One region of the Paenarthrobacter nitroguajacolicus genome, then DNA from elsewhere that is predicted to be linked to it. Evidence: riboswitches for the same ligand, from Rfam matches in the RefSeq annotation. Region 1 holds a riboswitch; the other holds the start of a gene.
The links. Region 1 has a riboswitch for glycine ahead of gcvP (aminomethyl-transferring glycine dehydrogenase). Riboswitches for the same ligand answer to the same signal wherever they lie in the genome.
Positions count from the first base shown of each region.

Region 1 (3,582 bases):
ATTGGCGTCCTTCGATTCAGGAATCAAGACCCGGCCGAAAGCAAGTAGCGGCAGGAGCAGGAAAGCTGCCACCAGGAACACGGCACCCCACCAGAAGTGCTCCACCAACCAGCCACCGAAGATCGGGCCAAGGGCGGCACCACCGGAGAAACCGGCGGCCCAGACGGCGATCGCGAGCCGACGCCGGTTGGGATCGGTGAAGATGTTCCGGATCAGGGACAGGGTTGATGGCATCAGCATGGCGCCGAAGACGCCCAGGCCCGCGCGGCCGGCGATGAGCCATTCAGCGGAAGGCGCGAAGGCCGTAGCAGCCGAAACCGCTGCGAAGCCCGTGCTGCCGAGCAGGAGCAGCCGCCGTCGTCCGATCCTGTCGCCCAAGTTACCCATGGACACCAACAAGGCGGCGAGGACCAGCGGGTAGGCGTCAACAATCCACAGCAATTGGACGCCGCCCACGTCCAACGAACGGGCGATCTCGGGCAGTGCAAACGTGAGCGCGGTGTTGTCGACGGCCACCAGCAGCACCGGAAACATCAGGAGTGCCAGAGCCGTCCAGTCGCGCCACGGTGCTGCCTGACCCTTAACGGGCTGAGCGGAACGGGGTGCTTGGGTTGATGACGGCGAGAACATGTAACTCACTGTACCGTCCAGACGGTACAGTTTCAAATAGAAGCCCGTAAGCCTTTAGGGAATGATGGACACATGCCACGAAAACCAGTTGCCCGGGACGCCGTCCTGGATGCCTTTGAAGCCCTCCTTATCGAGGTAGGGGAGCGTGCCGCCACGCTCGACGCCGTTGCCAAGCGGGCAGGCGTGTCCAAGGGCGGTCTGCTCTACCACTTCCCGAATAAGGAAGCGCTGATCACGGCCCTGTTGGAGCGCCTGGACCTGCTCGCCGATGAAGATACCGAGCTGATGAAGGCTGCCCCCGATGGTTCGGCCGCCTACTTCATCCGCTCCTCGCTCTGGGCGGATACGCCCATGGACCGGGCCTTCGTCGCTGCCACAAGATTGGCCGAAGTTGCCCACGAGGAAACCCGCCGCAGATTTGCCGCGATCCAGCAACGGTGGCTGGACGTGCTGGCTGAGGACGTCGGGCCGGAGGTTGCCAAGGCCGTCAGCTACATGGGCGACGGCCTCTACTTCAACGCGATTTTTGAAGGCGGGCAGGAGGGCGGCAACGCCGGGCGGGAGGCCGACGTCGAAATTCTGTTGGGAGTCCTTGAACGGTTGCGGAAGTAGCGGGTCTTCCATTTGCTGCGGGGCGCGGGACGTAGGACAATTAACCCTCGTGGCGTGCCGTACGCGGTGACCACACACAACTGAACATGCCTTTTGATCTGCGGCGGGAGAGTCCTGCAAGCAAGTGATGCAGGCGCCGTAGGAGCAAACCCTCCCCAGGAATCTCTCAGGCCCACGCACCGCCGCGGCTAGGCAACTCTGGAAAGCAGCAGGCACTCAGCCCACCTTCGGGTCAAAGAGTGTTGTGCTCACCGACGGTGCAAGCGATGGTTGCTCAGGCAACGCGCGGAAACTCTCAGGTCCAATACAGAGCGGGGAGGAACCCAGCCGCTGTGGCGTACCCAAACGCTGCCCAAGTAATGGAGTTCCTTCGTGACGGTTAGTTCTGCCTCCACCACCTTCGTCGATCGGCATATCGGCGCCCGCCGCCAGGCCGACATTGAGACCATGCTCAAGTCCGTCGGCTACGACACTGTTGATTCGCTGGTCGACACCGCCGTCCCGAACGACATCCGCCAGGAAGTTGCCCTCACCCTGCAGAACGCGTTGAGTGAAGTTGAAGTCCTGGCCGAGCTGCGCAAGCTCGCGTCCAAGAACAAGACGGCCGTTCAGATGATCGGCCAGGGCTACTACGACACCGTGACGCCGCCCGTGATCCGTCGGAATATCCTCGAATCCCCGGCTTGGTATACGGCTTACACCCCTTACCAGCCGGAAATCTCGCAGGGCCGCCTCGAGGCGCTCCTGAACTTCCAGACCATGGTCCAGGACCTGGTTGGGCTGCCGATCGCCAACGCGTCCCTACTGGATGAAGCAACCGCAGTGGCCGAAGCCGTCCTCATGATGCGCCGAGCCAACAAGAACAAGGCTGTCCAGGATGGCAAGACCGTCCTCGACGCAGACTGCCTCCCGCAGACCATTGCCATCGTCAAGGGCCGTGCCGAGGCGCTCGGCTTCGAAGTCGAGGTCGCTGACCTTTCCTTGGGCCTCCCGGAAGGTGCCATCAACGGCGTCGTCCTCCAGCAGCCCGGCGTTTCCGGCCGCGTGTTCGATCACTCTGCCGTGATTGCGGACGCCAAGGAGCGAGGTGCTCTGGTTACCGTTGCTGCCGACCTCCTGTCCCTGACCCTCATCACCCCTCCAGGCGAGCAGGGCGCCGACATCGCCGTCGGTTCGGCACAGCGATTGGGCGTTCCGCTCTTCTTCGGTGGCCCGCACGCCGCCTACATGGCCGTCCAAAAGGGACTGGAGCGTTCCATGCCCGGCCGTTTGGTGGGCGTTTCCAAGGACGACGCCGGTATCCCCGCCTACCGCTTGGCGCTGCAGACCCGCGAGCAGCACATTCGCCGCGAGAAGGCCACGTCCAACATCTGTACAGCGCAAGCACTGCTGGCCATCGTGGCCTCGATGTACGCCGTTTACCACGGCCCTGAGGGCCTCAAGGCCATCGCCGAAACCGCCCATGGCCACGCCCGCACGCTTGCAGCGTCCCTGAAGGCTGCCGGCGTCGAGGTCCTCCACGGTTCCTTCTTCGACACCATCACCGTCCGCGTTCCCGGCAAGGCTGCTGAAATCGTCGCCGCTGCCGAGGCCAAGGGCATCAACCTCCGTGGCATCGACGCTGACACGGTTGGCATCTCTGTTGATGAAACCACTACTTCCGAGATTGTCGGTCGTCTCCTTGATGTCTTTGGCGCTCCTGTACTTGAGTCTGCTGAAGGCTTCGCGCTTGAGGCTTCCGTGGAACGTACGAGCGACTTTATGCAGCACCCGGTGTTCAACACCCACCGCTCAGAAACCCAGCTCCTCCGCTACATCCGTAAGCTCTCGGACCGCGACCTCGCGCTGGACCGCACCATGATCCCATTGGGTTCCTGCACCATGAAGCTGAACGCCACGGCCGAGATGGAGGCGATTTCCTGGCCGGAGTTCGCCTCGATCCACCCGTTCGCTCCGGATTCCCAGACTGAGGGCTGGCGCGAACTCATCACCGACCTCGAATCCCAGCTGACCGAGATCACCGGCTACGACCAAGTCTCCATCCAGCCGAATGCCGGTTCCCAGGGCGAGCTCGCAGGCTTGCTGGCGATCCGCGGCTACCACCTGTCGCGCGGCGACGAGCAGCGCAACGTCTGCCTGATCCCCGCATCGGCCCACGGCACCAACGCAGCCTCGGCAGTGCTGGCGGGCATGAAGGTCGTTGTGGTGGCCACGGCTCCCGATGGCACCATCGACCACGTAGACCTCAAAAACAAGATCGAGGCCCACCGCGACGCGCTCTCGGCCATCATGATCACCTACCCGTCCACTCACGGTGTGTACGACGCCGACGTCCGCGAA
Region 1 is NZ_CP073234.1:1,086,817-1,090,398, forward strand. It holds gene KCX59_RS05525 (MFS transporter) at 1-630, opposite strand, end outside; gene KCX59_RS05530 (TetR/AcrR family transcriptional regulator) at 703-1,242, shown strand; glycine riboswitch at 1,337-1,434, shown strand; gene gcvP (aminomethyl-transferring glycine dehydrogenase) at 1,615-3,582, shown strand, end outside.

Region 2 (3,582 bases), 1.3 Mb from region 1:
GAACTCATGATGACCAACGGCCTGTCGATTCCCGCCGACGCCGAGGGCCAAGTGGCGCTCGCAGAGGCCTTGATGGACAGCGGCGCCAGCGCCTTGGCGATCGGCGAGAAAATGCACGCACCGCCGCTCACCGCGGAATTCATGGAAGCGTGCGAGCAACTCCCGTTGCCCCTGATCAACATCCCGTACCCGCTGCCGTTCATCGCGATCGCCCGGTCGGTGGCCGAGTCCTCCTTGCTCGAAGAATCCCGTCGGCTGCGGCAGACTGCCCGCGTCTACGATCTGCTCCGCACCGCCGGAGCCTCCGAAGACCACTGGCAGAGCCTGGTCCAGCGGCTGGCGACCGAGCTCGACGCGGACCTGTTCGTGGTGGACCGCCGCTGCCTCCATCCTTGGCACCCGGACGGTCAGGCACTCCCCGTGTTTCTCTCCGAGGAGTGGGCTCCGCTATCGGGGCAAGTGTCCCTCGCGGGAAAGAACTTCCAGTGGCATCGCATCCGCGGCAGGCACGTCCTCACCATGGACATTCCCACCCATGCCAACGCGCTCCTGGTGGTGCTGCCCAACAGCGAACCGCACCCGGACGCCGTCGTGCTTCTCCACGCCGCAACCGTGCTGGGACTGCAGCTTTCGCGCATCGTTTTGTCGCTGGAAGGCCGCCACCGGCTGGCCGGCGAGTTCCTCCTGCAGGCAATGGACGGACGCTTGGGCGCGGCCGAAATGGAGAGCCGGCTGGCAGCTTTCGAGGTTTCGCCCCAGGATTTCCTGCTCGCCTCACTGACGGCGGACGCCGCGGTTAAAGCGGCGGACGACGGCGGCAGGCTGGCGAACGTGCACATCGAACTGTGGCGGCACGGGGTTGCGTCCGCGTCCTTGAAGCGGAACAACAGGCTCCATGTGGTGGTCCCGGCAGACGTGCCTGACGATGTCCTGATGCACTGTGCCGGCATGGAAACCACGATCGGGATCAGCGCGCCGGCGGCCGTTGCGAACATCCAACGGGCGCTGCAGGAGTCCCTCTGGGCGCTCGGTTCCGCCCGCGCCAACAACCAAGGGCTGGCCCGCTATGCGGAGGGGCCCTCATGGCTGGGACTCACCGGTTTTGAGGAAGGAACCGCCCTGGTCCGGCGTCTTTTGGGTCCGATTTTCGACTACGAGCAGAGCCAGGAAGGTGATCTCATTGTCACCTTGAGGACGTATTTGGACTCGCAGCGGTCGTGGCAGAAGACTGCTTCAGCATTGTTCGCGCACCGACAAACCATCATCTACCGGATGCGGAAAATCGGCGAACTGACGGGGCTGGACATGGGCGAAACGTCCACCGTCGCCCAACTGTGGTTCGCTCTGCAGATCCATGAAGCGATGCATCAGTAGCCACACCTTGCTTGCGTTTCTTCAAAACAACCAGTTATGGTGTGAAGCGTGTCACTCACGTGATGCAACGCTTTTGATCTGCGGCGGGAGAGCCCTGCCGGTACATCCAGTCAGGCGCCGTAGGAGCAAATCCTCCCCAGGAATCTCTCAGGCCCATGTACCGCCGCGGTTAGGCAACTCTGGAAAGCAGTCCGGGTAACCGGGCTCACCGACGGTGCAAGCAGGCAACCATTCCTGCGGAATCTCTCAGGTCCAATACAGAGCGGGGAGGAACCCCACATCATCGTGGCGCTCACTGGGCGCCTGAATCATGGAGTTCCTCTTGACTGTTCAATCAACCCCCACCGCCTTCGCGGACCGGCACATCGGCGCCCGCCGCCAAGCCGACGTTGACACCATGCTCAAGGCCATCGGCTACGACTCTGTCGACGGCTTGGTAGACGTCGCCGTTCCCGATTCCATTCGCCAGGACACTGCCCTGAAGCTGCAGGACGCCCTCACCGAGGTGCAGGTCCTCGCCGAGCTTCGCAAGCTCGCCTCCAAGAACAAGACCGCTGTCCAGATGATCGGCCAGGGCTACTACGACACCGTCACGCCCCCGGTGATCCGCCGCAACATCCTGGAAGCTCCGGCGTGGTACACGGCCTACACGCCGTACCAGCCCGAGATTTCCCAAGGCCGTCTGGAGGCGCTGCTGAACTTCCAGACCATGGTGCAGGACCTCACCGGGCTTCCCGTAGCCAACGCCTCGCTCCTGGACGAAGCCACCGCCGTTGCCGAGGCCGTGCTGCTGATGCGCCGCGCCAACAAGTCCAAGACCGCCAAGGACGGCAAGACCGTTCTGGACGCTGACCTTCTCCCGCAGACCATCGCCATTGTGAAGGGCAGGGCTGAGGCGCTGGGCTTCGAGGTGGAGATCGCTGACCTTTCGGCGGGCCTTCCCGACGGCGATATCAACGGCATCGTCCTGCAGCAACCCGGCGTTTCCGGGCGCGTGTTCGATCACTCCGGTGTCATCGCTGACGCCAAGGAACGCGGCGCGCTGGTCACTGTGGCCGCGGATTTGCTGGCGCTCACCCTCATCACGCCCCCGGGCGAGCAAGGTGCGGACATCGCCGTCGGAACTGCGCAGCGCTTCGGCGTTCCACTGTTCTTCGGCGGCCCGCACGCTGCCTACATGGCCGTCCGCGAAGGCATGGAGCGCACGCTGCCGGGCCGCATCGTTGGGGTCTCCAAGGACAACGCCGGCGTCCCTGCTTACCGCCTGGCCCTCCAGACCCGCGAGCAGCACATCCGTCGCGAGAAGGCGACGTCCAACATCTGCACCGCGCAGGCACTGCTCGCGATCGTAGCCTCGATGTACGCCGTCTACCACGGCCCGGAAGGCCTGAAAGCAATCGCCGAAACCGTCCACGGCCACGCCCGTGTTTTGGCTGCGACCCTGCAGAAGGCCGGCCGCGAACTCGTCTCCGAGGCTTTCTTCGACACCCTCACCGTTCGCGTTCCCGGCAAGGCAGACAAGGTCATCGCCGCCGCCGAAGCCCGCGGCATCAACCTGCGCCTCATCGATGCGGACACCGTTGGCGTCTCCATTGATGAAACCACGACGCCGGAGATCCTCTCCGCGGTTGCCGTCGCCTTCGGTGCCGGTCCGGTAGGGGACTTTACCGGATTCGAATTGCCCGCTGACGTAGTCCGGACATCCGATTTCCTGCAGCACCCGGTGTTCAACACGCACCGTTCCGAGACGCAGCTGTTGCGCTATATCCGCAAGCTGTCGGACCGGGACCTCGCACTGGACCGCACCATGATCCCGCTGGGTTCGTGCACCATGAAGCTGAACGCCACCGCTGAGATGGAGGCGATTTCCTGGCCGGAGTTCGCCTCCATCCACCCGTTCGCTCCGGACCACCAGACCGCGGGTTGGCGCGAGCTGATCGAGGACCTGGAAGCGGACCTCACCGAGATCACCGGCTACGACCAAGTCTCTATCCAGCCGAATGCCGGTTCCCAGGGCGAGCTCGCAGGCTTGCTTGCGATCCGCGGTTACCACCTGTCCCGCGGCGATGAGCAGCGCACTGTTTGCTTGATCCCGGCATCGGCCCACGGCACCAACGCGGCCTCGGCTGTGCTGGCGGGCATGAAGGTGGTTGTGGTGGCGACGGCTGCCGACGGCACGATCGATCACGCGGATCTCGCTGCGAAAAT
Region 2 is NZ_CP073234.1:4,502,825-4,506,406, reverse strand. It holds gene KCX59_RS21240 (PucR family transcriptional regulator) at 1-1,374, shown strand, start outside; glycine riboswitch at 1,449-1,547, shown strand; gene gcvP (aminomethyl-transferring glycine dehydrogenase) at 1,685-3,582, shown strand, end outside.
Region 2: it holds a riboswitch for glycine, as region 1 does, so the genes downstream of both, gcvP (aminomethyl-transferring glycine dehydrogenase) here and gcvP (aminomethyl-transferring glycine dehydrogenase) in region 1, are expected to answer to the same signal.